DNA from 3 places in the Pseudomonas sp. c313 genome. Region 2 is predicted to be linked to each of the others. Evidence: predicted binding sites of a transcription regulator. Region 2 holds the regulator's gene; each other region holds the start of a gene.
What was found. The regulator FliA, encoded in region 2, starts transcription of late flagellar genes. The targets are predictions, from matches to a motif close to CTAAAGTTTNNNNNNNNNNNGCCGNTAA.

Region 1 (6,231 bases), on a different contig from region 2:
CCTACGTGTACCACTGGGGGTATGACGTACTGCGCGAGAAACTGATGCAACGTCGGGCGCTCACTGTGTAAGACAGCGCCGACGTTTGCACCGCTGGTATTACAGGAACATCACGCCCGAAGCTTCGATCCGCTGACGGGTGATCCAGTTGCTGCCGTCAGCGAGCAATTAGGGCAAGCCCCTCGCCACAACTCAGAACAATTGGGTGAATAACCAGTACAAACTCCCCGACAACACAATCGCCGCCGGCAAGGTCAGCACCCAGGCCATCAGCAGGTTGCGGATGGTCTTCATCTGCAAGCCGCCGCCGTTGGCGACCATGGTCCCAGCCACGCCCGAGGACAGCACGTGGGTGGTGGACACCGGCAAGCCAAACATGTCCGCTGCGCCAATGGTCAGCATCGCTACCATCTCCGCCGAAGCGCCCTGGGCGTACGTCATGTGGGTTTTGCCGATCTTCTCGCCCACCGTTACCACGATGCGCTTCCAACCGACCATGGTCCCAAGCCCGAGGGCAATGGCCACGGAAATTTTCACCCACAGCGGAATAAAACGGGTGGCGTTGTCGATCTGTTGCTTGAACAGTTGCAGCTTGCCTTGGGTGTCGGCGTCGAAATTACCGACCTTGCCCTTGTCTATCAGGCGAATGGTTTCGCTGGTCAGGTACATGTCATTGCGCACGTTGCCCATGGCCTCGGCGGGCACCTTGGCCAACGAGCCATAGCCTTTCACTTCTTCACCAATATGCCCGGCCAGGGCGGCGAGGGCGGGGATCAATTCTGGCGTTGCTTCCTTGGTGCGTACGTAGGCCGACAGGGTCGGACGCGGGTCGGCTGGGGCCGGTTGCGGTGCGCTTTTCACCAAGGCTTGCTGGGTGACTTGGGCTACTGCGGCAAATTGCAGCGACTGATCGGCCGGCATGGTGCGGTTCAGCGCGTAGGCCATCGGCAACGTACCCACCAGGATCAGCATGATCAGGCCCATGCCTTTCTGTCCGTCGTTGGAGCCGTGGGCGAAAGAGACGCCGGTGCAGGTGGCGATCAGCATGCCGCGAATCCACCACGGCGGCGGGGTGTTGCCCTTGGGTGCCTTGTACAACGAGCGGTTTTTCACAAACGCGCGCAGTGCCAGCAATAGCAGTGCCGCGAAGACGAAGCCGATCAGCGGTGACAGCAGCAACGCATAGCCGATTTTGAATGCCTGGCTCCAATCCACGCCGCTGGTGCCGTCACGTCCGTGCATCAGGGCATTGGCCACGCCGACGCCGATAATCGAACCGATCAGGGTATGGGACGAAGACGCCGGCAGGCCCAGCCACCAGGTGCCGAGGTTCCACAGGATCGCCGCGATCAGCAGGGCGAAGATCATGGCGAAACCGGCGGATGAACCGACCTGCAAAATCAACTCCACCGGCAGCAAGGCAATGATGGCGAACGCCACTGCGCCACTGGACATCAGCACCCCGAGAAAATTGAAGAATCCCGACCACACGACGGCAAAATGTGGCGGCAACGAGTTGGTATAGATCACCGTCGCCACGGCGTTGGCAGTGTCATGGAAACCATTGACGAACTCGAAGCCCAGGGCGATCAGCAGCGCCACACCCAGCAGCAGGAATGGCATCCAAGTAGTCACCACCGTGCCCAGTTCGTGCATGTCGCGCATCAGGCTGTAGGCGGTGAACAGCAGGCCCATGGCGAGGACGGTGAAGAAAGTGATCACCGTCAACAGGCTGGGCTTTTGGTCCAACTGGGGTTTTGAATCGGCTGCGTGAGCCCGTGTGGAAGCGGTCAGGGAAGGGGTGGCCATGCAGGGGCATCCAGTGAGGAAGGATGCCGCCCATGATCATTGCAGAATATTACAGGGGTACTGCGGTAAGTCAGTCTTTAGAGGATTGAGTGTGCCGCTGGTCCATAAATCAGCCTCTGGCATGACCGGCTGTAGCAATTGTCGAGCCTCGCTGGGGCTCGACGGTTACGAGGAGCATTGCGCCCTTATTTTCAAGGCAGAGGGGCTCAATAATCCTTGCGCTTGCGAAACGCCCAACGACCGGCAATCAAGGTAAACGTTGCCACCAGCGCCACCAGAATCCAGAAGCCCTCGGGGTCCTGGGAAAGCGGTACACCACCGACGTTCATGCCAAAGAACCCGGCAATGATATTGATCGGCAGCGCCAGTACCGTGACCACGGTCAGGGTGAACAGGGTGCGGTTGCTCTGTTCGTTGAGGTTGGCGGCGATCTCCTCCTGCAACAGTTTGATCCGCTCCCCCAGGGCCATCAGGTCGTTGATGATCAGCGCAAATTCCTCGGTGGATTTACGCAACTCCTTCACGTCTTCTTTCTGTAGCCATTGCGGCGGGCGGTTGAGCAAGCGCAGCAACGAACCCGGCTCCAGCGCCAGCAGGCGTTGCAGGCGCACCAGTACCCGGCGCATGGCTCCCAGTTCCGAGCGGTTGGTGGACAGGCGTGAGGACAACAGCTGATCCTCGATCTGGTCGATACTGATACTGGTCTTGCGCACGATCTGCGTCAGCACTTCGCCCTGGTCCCGTAGCAAATGCACGAGCAACTCCAGGGGCGATCGAAAGCGTTCGCCGGCCTTGACCGAGGAGCGCAGCTTGTCCACCGAGTGCAGCGGTTGCAGGCGTGCGCTGATCAGCAATCGGCTACGGGCGCAGACCCACAGGGTGGAGATGTCCGAAGACATCATGCTGCTGAAGTTGAACACCACATCGTTGACCACCGCCAGCAAGGCCGAGTCCACATGCTCGATGCGAGTGGAGCGTGAACCTTCGTGCAAGGCCTCGAAAAACTCTTCCGGCAACTCCAGATGCGCCTGCATCCAGCGTTCGCATGCCGCGTGGGCCAGGTTCAGGTGCAGCCAAAGGAATTCGTCGGGATCAGTGGGCTGCTGCAAGGCTTTCAGAGCAGCAGCCGAATCGATCTGCTCGGCTTTTTCACCCGGCCTGAAACGGAAACCGTAAAGCAGGCCAAACAGATCCGAATCCTGATGGCCATGGTCGATGCTGTGGTTCATGGAGGCTCACAGAGGAGGCGCCTGTAGGAGATTTCACAGGTTCGCTTGAGCGCATCATGGCAAGGGTTTTTGACAATTTTGTTACCGTTTAGTCATCCAACTGTCGGAATGTGAAGAGGTACTTTTGAACACCTTTTTAACTACCGACCCAATAGCCTCAAGAAGTGTCTGGAACGGCCGATTCAAGGCATAAGCACTTATGTGTATCCGCGGTACTTTCGATGACAGGGATGTTGCGGTGTGGATACACAACTTCCCTTGTTTCGAGGCTTTTCCCCTATGAATTTTTTGCGAAAGTCTTTGAGAGCACAGATCTTGTCGTTACTTGGTGGCAGCCTTCTGGCGATGCTATTGATCGCCTTGACGTGTTTTCATTTTCTCTCCAGCGGTGTGCAGAGTTATCGCAGTTTGCTGGAGGGGCCTCTGCTGACTTCACAACTGATTGATGAGGCGAACCTGCAATTCAAAGTGCAGGTCCAGGAATGGAAAAACGTCCTGCTGCGGGGTAAACAACCCCAGGACATGGAGAAGTACTGGGGCCAGTTCCAGGCTCGGCAACGGGATGTGCAAGGTATTCTGGGTCGCCTGGTGGCGCAGACCAAAAGCGATCAAGCCTTGAGTGGCCGTATTGAAACCTTGCGCCGGGAGCACAGCGTGCTAATGGCTGCTTACCAGAAGGGCCGTGATGCCTACTTGGCTGCCGGGGCGGACTCCGCGGCAGGCGATAACGCGGTCAAGGGCGTGGACCGCATGGTCAGTGAGCAGATGAGCGCGCTGGTCAGCGAGTTGCATGAACAGGGTGCGCAGCAATCGCTGATGATCAGCGCCTATGCCGACCGCACCGTGATGATCGGGCTGGCCGTGATGCTATTGTCAGGAGCGCTGATCGGCTTGTTCAGTTTGTGGCTGATTAACCGAAACCTGATTTTGCCGATCCGTGGGTTGATCGACTATGTGGCGCAACTGAGCCACGGACGTTTTGCCGAGCGTGTGGCCATCAGCCGCCAAGACGAACTGGGGCGCCTTGCCGATGCCGCCAACACCTTGCGGGATTTTCTGGCCGAGACCTTCAGCCGCTTGCAGCGCAGTGCCACGGACCTGGTGAGTGCCAGTGGCGAGTTGAGTTCGATTGCCGGGCTAATGGCCACAGGCACCCAGGAGCAATTCAACCGTACGGACCAGGTGGCCACGGCCATGACCGAAATGTCTGCCACCGCCCAGGAAGTTGCCCGTCATGCCGCCAGTGCTTCGCGGGCCGCTGATGAGGCGGACCATTCGGCCCGTGAGGGCGGTGAAGTGATGAAGGTAACGATTGCCACCATCGGCCAGATGCGTGAAGAGATCCTCAACACCGGCACGATCATTCGTCGTCTGGAAACCGATAGCGTACGCATCGGTAAGGTGCTGGAGGTGATTCGCGCGATCGCCGAACAGACTAACCTGCTGGCGCTCAACGCGGCGATCGAGGCTGCACGGGCCGGCGAGGCCGGACGTGGCTTCGCCGTGGTTGCCGATGAAGTACGCAGCCTGGCACAGCGTACGGCGGCGTCGATCATCGAGATCAACCAGATCATCCAGGCAGTGCAAACCGGTGCCATCGACGCGGCCAAGGCCATTATCACTGGGCAGTCATGCAGTGAAGACAGCGTGAAAAAAGTCTCCCAGGCCGGCGCCATGCTCAATCACATCACCCAGGCGGTGGAAGCGATCCGTGATATGAACAGTCAGATCGCTACGGCAGCAGAGGAGCAAACCTCGGTGGCTGAAGACATCTCGCGCAATATCACGCAAATCACCACGGTGGCGACGGCCAATCTGGATAACGTCCAGCGTACAGAGGCGGCCAGCCAGAACCTGAGAGGATTGTCCGGTGAGCTGAACGAGGTGACCGCACGCTTGGGCGCGTGATCAATCACATCAGCAGGTGGGTAAGCTAAAGAATGGCCGGCACAGCACTGATTCGGCCAATGGTGGCAATGTCGGCGGCTTTTTGCCCCATAAAAAACGCCGCGCGACCCGAGGGTGGCGCGGCGTTTTCAGGGTTTAACTCAGGTGTCTTGTTTGTTGGTCAGGACTTCGCCGGTCTTGGCGTCCAGGTCCACGTCCCATTTCACGTTGCTGGTGTCACGCAGCTCGGTCTGATAGATCAGGCGGCCGGCTTTATCTTCCAGTTCGGTGTCGACAATGGTCGCACCAGGGTGTTTAGCCAGGGCTGCGGCGTTGAGCTTCTCGAAATCCATGACGGCGCCGGACTTGAGCAGGCCTGGAATCTGATCAGGGCGGACATCGGCCTGGGCAAGACCTGCGGTCAGGGTCAGGGCGGTAGCGGCGAACAGAGCAGTCAGCTTTTTCATAGTGTGGATCCTTCTGGGTGAGCTGTTTAAGTGGGATCAGGTTAACCAGCGCAACTTAACTTATCCTTAATTGTGCCGGACGGTTGCGTCGTTTGTGGCTACCGCAGCGCGATTTCATGCTGCTGTCTCAATCATGGGAGACGCAGATGAAACAGTTGGTGGCTTGAGTGTATGCGCCTTTATTCTGCGCGGGATTTATCGGATGGGCGCTGTGGTTGGTAGACAACGCTGCAACGGGATGGTTGCCCTTGGTGTTTATCGCTGCGGTGGCGGTGTCTTTTCTGGCGGAGTGGTGGTTGCCGTATGAGCCTCAATGGAATCGCAATCAGGGTGACTGCCGACGCGACATCGTCCACGGTCTGGTCAATGAAAACCTCAACGCCCTTGGCTCGGCATAAGCCATCAGCACATTGCCCTCGCCGAAGGTCAGGCCGTAATCACGCCACAGCCACAGGTGACCTGACCACTCGTTTTTTTTGGCGGGCCACTCAGTAACCATTGTCCTCCAGCAGATTCGACACGCTCGAAGCCGGCGCGCGATTGTAGTACTTGAGCAGTTCGGCGGCGCGGTTGGTGAAGATGCCATCGACACCGGCGTCCATCACTTTCTTGAAGTCCACTGGCTCGTCGACAGTGTAGACGTGCACCAGCAGGCCCTTGTCGTGGGTCATCTGGTTCATCCATGGCTGGACCAGGTCCGAATAGCTTTGGTCACCACTGTTGGTCAGCAGGGCCGACGGGCCGGTGCCGATGGCGCCAAGGCTCTTGGCCTCGTCGATCCATTTTTCGAACTCAGCGTTGTCCTTGGGTTCCTGCTTGGCGTAGTAGGCGGCTTTGGT
Region 2 (6,231 bases):
GTTTGCAGGTCAGCGGTGACCACGTCGAGGTTCGATACAGCCTTTTGCATGGCTTCATCGCCGCTGTTAAGCCCCAGGCGCACCAGACGATTACGCACCAGCACCAGCTCGCCGACCATGTTCATGATGTCGTCCAGCCGTGCGGTATCAACCCGTACGGTGGTTTCGGCTTCACTGACGGGTTGCTTGTCCGGGGTGGGGGCAGCAGGTGCTCGCGCTGGGGCCGGGGCAGGCACAGGTTTCGCAGCCACTGGCGCAGCGGCCTTGGCGGCAACCGGAGCCGGTGTGGCAACAGCGGCCGTGGCCGTGGCAGCAGCGGCAGGTGCGACGTCGGAGAACTTGCCCTTGCCATGCAGGTCATCGAGCAGGGATTCGAACTCGTGATCAGAGATCAGGCCATCGGCAGCGGGTGCGGCTGGCGCAGCAGCCGCAGCGACTGCCGGCAGCGCTTCAGCGGCAAACGAGCCCTTGCCATGCAACTGATCCAGCAATGCTTCGAATTCGTCGTCGGTGATTTCATTGCTGGCAGGTGCAGCCGCTTTCACTGGAGCGGGCGTCGCCGCCACGGCGTCGGGGGCAAACTGGCCCTTGCCATGCAACTGGTCGAGCAACGACTCGAACTCGTCGTCGGTAATGTCTTCGGTAGTCGGCACCATTGTTGGTGTCGCGGCTACCGGAGCCTCAGCCTGGGCCTTGACGGCATTGAGCGAGTCAAGCAGTTGTTCAAATTCGCTGTCAGTGACATCACCCGCAGGCTCGGCCACAGGTTCAGCCACCGGTGCAGGTGCAGGTGCATTGGCAGCCGGTTCTGCCAGGCGCGCCAGAGCGGCCAGCAATTGCGGGGTGGCGGCAGTGATCGGTGCACGTTCGCGCACTTCACTGAACATGCCGTTGACCGCGTCCAATGCTTCCAGAATCACGTCCATCAATTCCGAGTCGACGTGCCGCTCACCCTTGCGCAGGATGTCGAACACGTTCTCGGCGATGTGACAGCACTCCACCAGCTCATGGAGCTGGAGGAAGCCGGCGCCCCCTTTTACAGTGTGAAAACCGCGAAAAATTGCATTGAGCAGGTTCGCATCATCCGGTCGGCTTTCCAGCTCAACCAGTTGCTCGGACAGTTGCTCCAAAATTTCGCCGGCCTCTACAAGAAAATCCTGAAGGATTTCTTCATCGGCGCCGAAGCTCATGTACGTGTGCTCCTAAAATCCAAGACTGGACAGCAAATCGTCTACGTCATCTTGCCCTGACATAACGTCTTCACGTTTATCGGCATGAATCTGCGGACCTTCACCCTTGGCGAGGTGTTTTTGTGGATCTTTTTCCGAGAGGATCGCTTCGCGGTCATGTTCAATACCGGCAAAACGATCCACCTGCCCGGCCATCAGCACCAGTTTGAGCAAATTGCTTTCCACTTCAGTGACCAGTTGGGTCACTCGTTTGATCACCTGGCCGGTGAGGTCCTGGTAATCCTGGGCCAGCAGAATGTCGTTGAGGTTGCTGGAAACCGTGCGGTTTTCCTGCTCACTGCGCGACAGAAACCCTTCGACCCGACGCGCCAGCTCACGAAATTCTTCGGCGCCCACTTCCCGGCGCATGAAACGGCCCCAGTCGGTGCCCAGCGCCTTGGCTTCATTGGACATGCCGTTGACCAGAGGCGTGGCGTTTTCCACCAGATCCATGGTGCGGTTCGCCGCCGCCTCAGTCAGCCTGACCACATAGGACAGGCGTTCGGTGGCATCGGTGATTTGCGAGATTTCTTCGGCCTGGGGCATGTGCGGGTCAATCTGAAAATTGACGATTGCACTGTGCAACTCACGGGTGAGTTTGCCCACTTCCTGGTACAGGCCGCGATCACGGGTCTGGTTAAGCTCATGGATCAACTGCACCGCATCGCCGAACCGGCCTTTTTCAAGGCTTTCGACCAACTGGTGAGCATGTTTTTTCAGGGTCGATTCGAAATCGGCCTGCGATGATTCGTTATGCTCCATAGCTCCCCCGTGGCGACATCAATGGTTGATGCGTTCGAAGATTTTTTCGATCTTCTCTTTCAAGGCCAATGCGGTGAATGGCTTGACCACGTAGCCGTTGACCCCGGCCTGGGCGGCTTCGATGATCTGTTCACGCTTGGCTTCGGCGGTCACCATCAGCACGGGAAGGCTGCGCAGTTTTTCATCAGCGCGCACATGACGCAGCAAATCGATACCGGTCATGCCCGGCATGTTCCAGTTGGTTACCAGAAAGTCGATGCTCCCGCTGTTGAGGATCGGAATCGCTGTAATGCCGTCATCCGCCTCGACCGTGTTAGTGAACCCAAGGTCACGCAACAGGTTTTTTATGATCCGCCGCATCGTTGAGAAGTCATCAACGATGAGGATTTTCATGTTCTTGTCCAATTCGACCTCCAAGCAGTCTTAAACGCGTCCAGCACCTGGCGCGCCATTTCAATCAACAGGCGTTACACAAAAAGGACTGCTGGGGTACACCACGGGCTAACCCGCCCACACCAAGAGCATGGACGGTGTCGTTCGCAGTGTCCCCACACTGCCTGTCAGCGCGCTCGCCACTCTCCCAAACGCCCCCGCAAGCGGGCCGCGCACTGGCTGTGTAACTGGCTGACCCGCGATTCGCTGACCCCCAGGACCTCACCGATTTCCTTGAGGTTCAGCTCTTCGTCGTAGTACAGCGCCAACACTAGTCGCTCACGCTCCGGCAAATTGGCAATCGCGTCCGCCAGTGCGCCCTGGAAGCGTTCATCTTCCAGATCGCGCGACGGTTCAAGATGAGCACTCGCGCCGTCCTCATGCAGCCCTTCATGTTCGCCGTCCTGCAACAGGTCGTCGAAACTGAACAAGCGACTGCCCAAGGTATCGTTCAAAATCCCGTAGTAATCGTCGAGACTCAATTGGAGTTCGGCCGCAACTTCGTGATCTTTAGCGTCACGACCGGTTTTTGCTTCAATTGAGCGAATTGCGTCACTTACCATGCGGGTATTGCGGTGGACCGAACGCGGCGCCCAATCACCTTTACGCACTTCGTCGAGCATCGCGCCACGGATACGGATACCCGCATACGTCTCGAAACTCGCACCCTTGCTCGCGTCATATTTGGTCGACACTTCGAGCAAGCCGATCATGCCTGCCTGGATCAGGTCTTCGACCTGGACGCTGGCAGGCAAGCGTGCCAGCAAGTGGTAGGCAATGCGCTTGACCAAGGGCGCATAGCGCTCAATCAATTCGCCTTGGCTATCACGAGCCGAACTCTTGTAAAGGTTATAGCCGCTGGCTGTCATAACACCGGTCCTGCGCTCGTCTGATGCACCAATCGCTCGACGAAAAACTCCAGATGCCCCCGGGGATTGGCGGGCAACGGCCAAGTATCGACCTTCTGAGCAATAGCCTTGAACGCCAGTGCGCACTTCGAACGAGGGAATGCTTCATAGACTGCACGCTGCTTTTGCACAGCCTTGCGCACACACTCGTCATAGGGAACTGCGCCAACATATTGTAAGGCGACATCGAGGAAGCGATCCGTGACCTTGGTCAACTTGGCGAACAGGTTGCGTCCTTCCTGCGGGCTTTGGGCCATGTTGGCCAGCACGCGAAAGCGGTTCATGCCGTAGTCGCGGTTAAGCAGTTTGATCAGGGCGTAGGCGTCGGTGATCGAGGTGGGCTCGTCGCAGACCACCAGCAACACTTCTTGCGCTGCGCGCACAAAGCTGACCACGGACTCACCAATCCCGGCGGCGGTGTCGATCACCAGCACGTCGAGGTTGTCGCCAATATCGCTGAAGGCCTGAATCAGGCCCGCATGCTGCGCCGGGCTCAGATGCACCATACTCTGGGTGCCAGAGGCAGCCGGCACGATGCGAACCCCGCCGGGCCCCTGCAACAGCACGTCGCGCAGCTCACAGCGGCCTTCGATGACATCGGCCAATGTATGTTTGGGCGTCAGTCCCAGCAGAACGTCAACGTTCGCCAGTCCCAGGTCGGCATCCAGCAGCATGACGCGGCGGCCAAGCTCTGCCAGGGCCAGGGACAAATTCACTGACACGTTAGTTTTCCCGACGCCACCTTTGCCGCCGGTCACCGCGATCACCTGTACGGGATGCATGCTGCCCATTTTATTTCTTTACCTTGTCTTGCTTAGACGCAGGCTACATGAGGTGGTCGCGCGAACTGCTGGCAGACCATCGATGTAGGTACTTTTTTGCACTGTCGTTTTAAAATTGAAGGCCATGTTGCCCTCAGCCGACCCGTTTGGCCGGACTGTGGTAGAGATCCGCGAACATGTCAGCCATCGCTTCCTCACTGGGTTCTTCCTGCATTTGCACGCTGACAGCACGGCTGACCAACTGATGACGGCGCGGCAGATGTAAATCATCCGGAATCCGCGGCCCGTCGGTCAGGTAGGCGACCGGTAATTCATGACTAATTGCCAAACTCAGCACCTCGCCCAGACTCGCCGTTTCGTCGAGTTTAGTCAGGATGCAGCCCGCCAGCCCACAACGCTTGTAACTGTGATACGCAGCGGTGAGAACCTGTTTTTGGCTGGTTGTTGCAAGCACCAGATAATTTTTTGACTTGATCCCGCGCCCAGCCAGGCTTTCCAGCTGCATGCGCAGGGCCGGATCGCTGGCTTGCAGGCCAGCGGTGTCGATCAACACCACGCGTTTGCGCAGCAGCGGATCGAGGGCGTTGGCCAACGACTGGCCTGGATCGACATGGGTCACCGGCACGTTGAGGATGCGGCCCAGGGTCTTGAGCTGTTCCTGGGCGCCAATGCGGTAGCTATCCATGCTCACCAGCGCGATGTTCTGCGCGCCGTACTTGAGCACGTATCGGGCTGCCAGCTTGGCCAGGGTGGTGGTCTTGCCCATGCCGGCAGGGCCGACCATGGCAATCACGCCACCCTCTTCCAGGGGTTCGATTTCCGGGGTAGCAATCATCCGCGCCAGATGGGCCAGCAACATGCGCCAAGCCTGGCGAGGCTCTTCAATTTCGGTGGTCAGCGCCAACAGATCGCGGGACAACGGGCCGGACAGGCCGATGCGTTGCAGGCGGCGCCAGAGGTTGGCCTGTTGCGGTTTGCTGCCCTGCAATTGGTTCCACGCCAACGAGCCAAGCTGCACTTCCAGCAGCTCACGCAGGCCGTTGAGTTCAAAACGCATCGAGTCGAACACACGCTGATCGACCGGCGCCGCCTGTGCGGGCGCCGCAGGACGTGGTGGCTCGACAAAGGTCGGCTCTACCAGCGGCTCGGAGGCAGTCAGCGGCAGGCCGGCGAACAACTGGCGATTGGTGGTGGCGTCGCTGTCGCCGCGCATGCTCAATTCGGCCTGGGCCGAGACAATGCGCGAGGCAGTCTTGCGCAGCTCGTCTTCCAGTTCCATGTTCGGTACGCGCGGCGCCAGCGCCGAGGGTTGGTAATCCAGGGCAGCCGTCAGCTCGACACCGCCGGCAATGCGACGGTTACCGATAATCGCGGCGTCGGCGCCCAGCTCATCACGAACCAGTTTCATGGCCTGACGCATATCGGCGGCGAAAAAACGCTTCACTTGCATAACCCACTACCTCAGCCGTTGGGGCCTACTGTCGCGACGATAGTCACTTGCTTATTGTCAGGAATTTCCTGATAAGCCAAAACGTGCAAATTCGGTACTGCCAGGCGTCCAAACCGCGACAACATCGCCCGAACGGGGCCTGCCACCAGCAGAATCACCGGCTGGCCCTGCATTTCCTGGCGCTGTGCGGCGTCGATCAACGAACGCTGCAGCTTTTCAGCCATGCTTGGCTCCAGCAGAACGCCCTCTTCCTGGCCTTGCCCTGCCTTCTGAATACTATTGAGCAATATTTGTTCCAACCTTGGTTCCAAGGTGATCACAGGTAGCTCGGAGTCAAGCCCTACAATGCTTTGGACGATGGCGCGGGACAATCCGACGCGCACCGCGGCGACCAGCGCGGCAGTATCTTGACTCTTGGCGGCATTGTTGGCGACGGCTTCGGCAATGCTGCGAATGTCCCGAACGGGCACCTGTTCGGCCAACAGCGCTTGCAGCACCTTGAGCAGTTGCGACAGCGACAGTATTCCCGGCACCAGTTCTTCAGCCAGTTTCGGCGAGGCTTTGGCCAGTAACTGCATGAGTTGCTGGACTTCTTCGTGGCCAATCAACTCGTGGGAGTGCTTGTAGAGAATCTGGTTAAGGTGGGTGGCGACCACCGTGCTGGCATC
Region 3 (6,231 bases), on a different contig from region 2:
GATGGAGTGTTGTACCTGTTGGGCTTCCGTGACCGCGACGGTCAGCTCTAACCCCGCAAAACAACTGTAGGAGCGAGGGGGCGTCTAGTCCTTGCTCGCTCCTACAAGTAGTCCGTCGATCAGGCTTTTGGCAAGCCCATGCCTTGACCCATCTGCACCGGTGAACCCGCCAGCAATTCTTCCGACCATTTCACCTGATCCGGCCCAAACAGCACGATGGCGGTCGAACCCAGCTTGAAGCGCCCCAGTTCCGCACCTTTTTCCAGATAAATCGGTGCGCGCGCCGCTTCGTCGTAACGCACGGTTTTCAGCTCGCGTTTCGGCGGCGTGACCAGCCCGGCCCAGACTGTTTCAATCGACGCCACAATCATCGCACCTACCAGAACCACGGCCATCGGACCGCGTTCGGTGTCGAATATGCAGGCAACACGCTCATTACGGGCAAACAGTTCCGGCACATTTTCTGCCGTGGTTTGGTTCACCGAGAAGATTCGGCCCGGGATGTAGACCATTTCCCGCAGGGTGCCGGCCAATGGCATGTGCACCCGGTGGTAGTCCTTCGGCGACAGGTAAACAGTGGCGAAGTCGCCGCCCATAAACGGCGCGGCTACAGCGGCATCCCCCCCGAGCAATTCCAGCACGCTGAAACTGTGGCCCTTGGCCTGGAACACCCGGCCGTGCTCAATCGGGCCGAGTTGGCTGACCGCACCATCGGCCGGGCTCAGTACCGCGCCCGGGGTTTGATCCAGTGGGCGTGCGCCGTCTTTCAAGGCGCGGGTGAAGAAGGCATTGAAGTGCTCGTAAGCGGTCACGTCCTCCACCAGGGCCTGGGACATATCCACTTGGTAGCGCTTGGCGAACCAGGTGGTGAAGGCATTCTTGAACCAGCGCACGCGGCATTCGGCAATGCAGCCGGCCAGCCGTGACAGCAGGTGGTGGGGCAGCAGGTACTGGCTGAGGATAAACAAACGCTTTTTCATTAACTGTCCTTAAAACCTTAAATCTCGACGGGGGTGTCGGGGTGGTTGCCCCATTCGCCCCAGGAACCGGCATAACCTTTGACTCGCGGATAACCGAGCGCCTTGGCCACCAGATAGGTGAAGCCAGAACGGTGGTGAGTCTGGCAGTGGGTGATGATTTCTTTGTCGCGGGTAAGTCCGAGGTCTTCGAGGATCTGCGGCATGTCGCGGCGGATGCGCAGGTTGCGCGTCTTGTCCATGCCAGCGGTCCATTCGAAGTTCACTGCGCCGGGGATGTGCCCGGCTTTGGCGGCGAGGACTTTCTCCCCCGAATACTCCAGCGGGCCACGGGCATCCCAGATGCCCAGGTCGGCGGCACCCAGGCGACTTTGCAAATATTCGCGGGTGGCGGTGGGCTCGTCGTGCAGCGTCAGGCTGGCCGGGCCGCCGGCACTGGCCGGCACGTTGGTGGAAACAGGCTGTTTTTCATCCAGCCACGCCAGCAGGCCGCCATCGAGGTAGTGATACTTCTTGTGGCCGATAACATCGAGCAGCCAGATAAAACGCCCGGCCCAGCCGCCGCCTTCGTCGTCATAGACCACGTAGGTGGCGCCCGGCGTATGGCCCAGTTCACCGAACAGCGTTTCCAGGGCGGCCTTGGCTGGCAGCAAGCCTGGAGCAGGCGGTTGGCCCAGTTGGGTACGCTTGGGATCGACGAATCGTGCGCCGGGGATATGCCCGGTGGCGTAGCGTTCGGCGCTGGTGAGGTCCACCAGAATCAGGTTTTCTGCGTCGAGGCGACCGAGCAGGTCGCTGGGCTCGATCACCAGCGGCAAGCCAGAGAAGTCAGGCATGTGAGGTCTCCTGGGCACAAGTTTAGGGCTGTAAAGGAGGGCGATTGTAGCGCAAGCATCAAGCGCTGCGGTTGGTAAAGCTGTGCAGGGCCTTCTCGATGCATTGAGCGGTTTTGCCGAAGGCTTGTACGGTGGTTTCCGAGAACGGCCCGCCGCCCTGGTCGGCAATCATCAGCATCGCCACCCGTCCATTGCAACTCAGGGAGCGCAACAGCAGGTGCTCGCCGATAAACAGGCGGCGCAACGAGGCGGGTAGCAGTGCCGAGAACTGTACATGGTTGTCGGGCGTCAGGCGCACCTGGGCGGACTTCTCCAGCAAGCGCTGCAGCAGCGTGCTTTGCGCGACGTCCAGGCTCATGTGGGCAGCGTCCTTGGGCAGGCCGTCGACCTGATGCACGCGCAAGGTGCTCAAGGTACGGTCGGCCATCAACAGCATGACCCGTTGCATGCCGCTGGCCACCAGGGCCTCCTTGGCGCAGGTGGTCAGGTGCATGGCGTTGGCAAAACGATTCGGCTCCACCAGCAATTCGCTGCAGTGTTTGCGCCAAACAGCCAGGGCTTCGGCGGTCGGCGGCGGTGCCGGCAGCAGGCCGCGATGGACCCGTTGCACGTTCCACGGCCAGATCAGCGCAAGTGCCGGGTGCCAAAGATCGGCCGCCACTGTATTGCGGGCGCTGATCACTGCTTGTTGGTGAACCTGCTGCTGCACCTCGCCCAAGGGTTGTTGCAGGTACAGCGCGGTCAAGTATTGCCAGCGCTGGGTGTGCGGGCAATTCCAGGACTCTTGCGCTGCCAGGGCCATGCCGTTGGCCAGCAGCACGGTGTTGGCCGGCTGGTTCAGCCAGCGCCGCAGCGCCGGATCGTCATCGAGCTGTTGCTGTTGACGCAGCGGCTCTTCATTGCGGGCGATGCGTAGCGCCTTGATCAGTAGGCGCCGTTCATTCTGCAACAAGTGATAGCCCTGGGAGACCCAGATTGGCAGGCGCCAGGCCTCGGTCAGCCCCAGGCACAAATCCAGCAGGCGAACGCCGAACAACTCCTGCTCGACCTTGCGTGCCGATTGGCCTTTGTGGATCACTCGTAGTTCCCACTCTTCCAGCAGCTTGGGATAGGCAATCGCCATTGGCCACAGCGGCGAAAGAAACAACAGGCTGCCCCAGTGGATGTCTTGCCATAGCCGTGCCAGGCGACTGGCAAACAGGCCGCTGGCTTGTTGCGAGGCGTGCTGGCTGACCAGTTGCAGTTGGCGCAGCGCCACGGGGATTTCATTGAGGGGGACTGAAGGCAGGCGGGCGAGCAGTTCTTCGGTGCGTTTTAAACCGAGGCGGTTGAGCGCCACCTCAAGGTTTTCCGCAGGCTCTGCAAGGCTGCCGTGAGAATGGTTGTTGGCTTCGCGCATCACGCTGAGCACCAGCGCGGGGCTGTTTTGCATCAGCTCTGCAATATCTCGCAACGAACGGCGGTTGTCGCCGATGGCTTTGCATACGGCGTCATGGCTGGCTTGCGGGACGGGCAGCAGAACCTCATCCAGGCGCTTTATCCAGCCAGCAATAGTGTTGGGTCTTGAGGTTGGGACTGTCGTTTCATTTGCCATGATTGGGGCGCGATCATCACTTGCGGTCAACACGCCCAGAGCGGGCCGAACTGGCTTTTCGCCTTAACGGGCTATAGTCTGGCGCAGTTTTGCCGATAAGTAGAAGAAGAGTTTTTAGATCTTCTGAATATGTCCATGAACCCGACGGCGCAAGTACTCACCCCCTATGGCTAAAATTATCGGCATCATCGTCGTCATCGCGAGCGTGCTCGGCGGATACGTCCTGTCCCACGGTAAAATTGCGGCGCTGATCCAGCCTTTTGAAGTGTTGATCATCGGTGGTGCGGCGTTTGGTGCATTCCTGCAGGCCAACCCTGGCTACATGACCATGCACGTGATCAAGAAGTCGTTGGGCATGTTCAGCTCGCGCTTCTCCCACACCTTCTACCTGGAAGTGCTGGGCCTGGTCTACGAGATCCTCAATAAGAGCCGCCGCGAAGGCATGATGGCCATTGAAGGCGACATCGAGGACGCGGCAGCGAGCCCGATTTTCGCCAAGTACCCGGCCGTGCTCAAGGATGAGCGCATGACCGCCTACATCTGCGATTACCTGCGCATCATGTCCTCCGGCAACATGGCCCCCCATGAGCTGGAAGGCCTGTTCGACATGGAGTTGTTCAGCTTGAAGGAAGAGCTTGAGCACCCATCCCATGCGGTGACTGGCATTGCCGACGGCATGCCCGGTTTCGGTATTGTGGCAGCGGTACTCGGGATCGTGGTGACCATGGCTTCCCTCGGCGAGGGCGACCAGGCAGCCATCGGCATGCACGTAGGTGCGGCCCTGGTCGGTACCTTCTTCGGTATTCTCGCCGCCTACGGTTTCTTTGGTCCGCTGGCCACCTCCCTGGCCCATGACGCCAAGGAAGAGATCAACCTTTACGAGGCAATCAAGGCTTGCCTGGTAGCTTCGGCCTCCGGCATGCCGCCGTCACTGGCAGTGGAATTCGGCCGCAAAGTGCTCTATCCCAAGCACCGTCCGAGCTTTGCCGAGTTGGAACAAGCGGTTCGCGGTCGCTAAGTCATGGAAAACAACCAGCCGATCATCATCAAGCGCGTCAAGCGCTTCGCTGCCGGGCACCACGGCGGCGCCTGGAAAATTGCCTTCGCCGACTTTGCCACGGCAATGATGGCGTTCTTCCTGGTGCTGTGGCTGATGTCCACCGCCACGCCGGAACAGAAGATCGCCATCGCCGGTTACTTCAAGGACCCCATCGGGTTTTCCGAGAGTGGCACACCTTTTGTGATCGATCTGGGTGGCTCGCCGCAACTGGCGCCCGAGCGCACGATCAACCCGGAAGTGAAGACCGAATCGCCCCAGGAAAATATTCCCATCGAGCGTGAAACCGTCGAAAGTATGGCTGACCAGGTCGAGCAGGAACGCCTGGAATTGCTCCTGCAAGAACTGCAGAACAAGGTCGACGAGAACCCGCAACTGCAAAAATTCAAGGACCAGATCCTGTTCCAGATCACTCCGGATGGCTTGCGCATCCAAATCATGGACGCCGCGAATCGGCCGATGTTCGACTCTGGCAGTGCGCGTTTGAAGCCGTATTTCGAAGATATTCTGCTGGCGATGGCCGACACCATCAAAGCGGTGCCGAACAAGATCAGCGTCAGTGGTCATACCGATGCCAAGCCTTATTCGGGCCTGGGTGATTTTGGTAACTGGGAGTTGTCAGCCAACCGTGCCAACGCTGCACGTCGTGCCTTGATCGCGGGTAGCTACCCGGACGCGCAAGTGGCACGGGTAGTGGGTTTTGCTTCCTCGGCACTGTTTGATACCAAGGACCCGTTCAACCCGGTCAATCGCCGAATCGATATCGTCGTGCTGACCAAAAAGGCCCAGCGTGCGATTGAAGGTGAGCAAGGCACGCCTCAACCGCCGGTGCCGACTCAAGGTGAGGGTGCGCCAGGGGAAGTGCCGGTGGACCCGAATGCACTGCCACCAGAACAGCAGCCATTACCGGCCCATGAGTTGCGGCAGAAGCTGAACCTGTTTGATGACGGTGGGGTGAAAGACCCGACTCAGCCGGCTACGGGGTCATAAGCAGGGCAACATTGTGGTGAGGGGGCAGGCCCTTCACCACAATGTTGCATCGACCAGTCAGTAACTGGTTTCGGGCAAGCTGGCGATGATCGAGCGATAGCTGTTCATTCGCTGCTGTTGCACGCGACCGTCTTCCAGGGCCTTGAGCAGAGCGCAGCCCGGCTCGCGGTCGTGCTTGCAGTCGCGAAAGCGGCAGGTGCCGATCAAGTCGTTGAACTCGATGAAACCCGCTTCGACATCGGCGCGGCTGACGTGGCCCAGGCCGAATTCACGAATCCCTGGGGAGTCAATCAGCTCACCGCCACCTGGGAAGTGGAACAACCGCGCGGTGGTGGTGGTGTGAGTGCCCTGGCCGGACAGCTCCGACAGTGGACCGACACGGGTTTCGACTTCCGGCAGCAGGCTGTTGACCAGCGACGACTTGCCGACGCCCGACTGGCCGACGAACACACTGATGCGCCCGTCCAACTGCTCCTGGAGCAACTCCATGCCGTTGCCGTGATGGGCCGAGACTTCCAACACCGGGTAACCCAGGGTGCGGTAGACCGCCAGCAACGCATTGAGCGCCGGGGCGTTCTGCTCGTCGATCAGGTCGAATTTGTTCAGCAGCAGCAACGGCCGAATGCCCGCATGTTCGGCGGCTACCAGGTAGCGGTCGATCAGGTTGGCATGGGGCTCGGGCAGTGGCGCGAAGACGATGACGATCATGTCGACGTTGGCCGCTACCGGCTTGAGCTGGCCACGGCTGTCCGGACGGCGCAGTTCGGTGGTGCGCGG

Region 1: the regulator FliA is predicted to act here: its motif matches at 3,195-3,222, upstream of ACZRKZ_RS12485 (methyl-accepting chemotaxis protein).
Region 3: the regulator FliA is predicted to act here: its motif matches at 3,479-3,506, upstream of motA (flagellar motor stator protein MotA).

What each region holds. Positions count from the first base shown of each region.
Region 1 is NZ_JBUZRD010000003.1:635,981-642,211, forward strand. Features, by position in the region: gene ACZRKZ_RS12470 (multidrug/biocide efflux PACE transporter) at 1-71, shown strand, start outside; gene ACZRKZ_RS12475 (inorganic phosphate transporter) at 193-1,809, opposite strand; gene ACZRKZ_RS12480 (transporter) at 2,016-3,038, opposite strand; gene ACZRKZ_RS12485 (methyl-accepting chemotaxis protein) at 3,318-4,946, shown strand; gene ACZRKZ_RS12490 (PepSY domain-containing protein) at 5,087-5,392, opposite strand; partial or broken gene ACZRKZ_RS12495 (sterol desaturase family protein) at 5,560-5,781, shown strand; gene ACZRKZ_RS12500 (glycerophosphodiester phosphodiesterase) at 5,881-6,231, opposite strand, start outside.
Region 2 is NZ_JBUZRD010000001.1:679,408-685,638, reverse strand. Features, by position in the region: gene ACZRKZ_RS03355 (chemotaxis protein CheA) at 1-1,190, opposite strand, end outside; gene ACZRKZ_RS03350 (protein phosphatase CheZ) at 1,203-1,991, opposite strand; gene ACZRKZ_RS03345 (chemotaxis response regulator CheY) at 2,010-2,384, opposite strand; gene fliA (RNA polymerase sigma factor FliA) at 2,552-3,292, opposite strand; gene fleN (flagellar synthesis regulator FleN) at 3,289-4,122, opposite strand; gene flhF (flagellar biosynthesis protein FlhF) at 4,247-5,563, opposite strand; gene flhA (flagellar biosynthesis protein FlhA) at 5,575-6,231, opposite strand, start outside.
Region 3 is NZ_JBUZRD010000006.1:173,389-179,619, reverse strand. Features, by position in the region: gene serB (phosphoserine phosphatase SerB) at 1-51, shown strand, start outside; gene asd (archaetidylserine decarboxylase) at 120-980, opposite strand; gene rhdA (thiosulfate sulfurtransferase) at 998-1,813, opposite strand; gene ACZRKZ_RS18725 (HDOD domain-containing protein) at 1,872-3,407, opposite strand; gene motA (flagellar motor stator protein MotA) at 3,574-4,425, shown strand; gene motB (flagellar motor protein MotB) at 4,429-5,454, shown strand; gene rsgA (small ribosomal subunit biogenesis GTPase RsgA) at 5,512-6,231, opposite strand, start outside.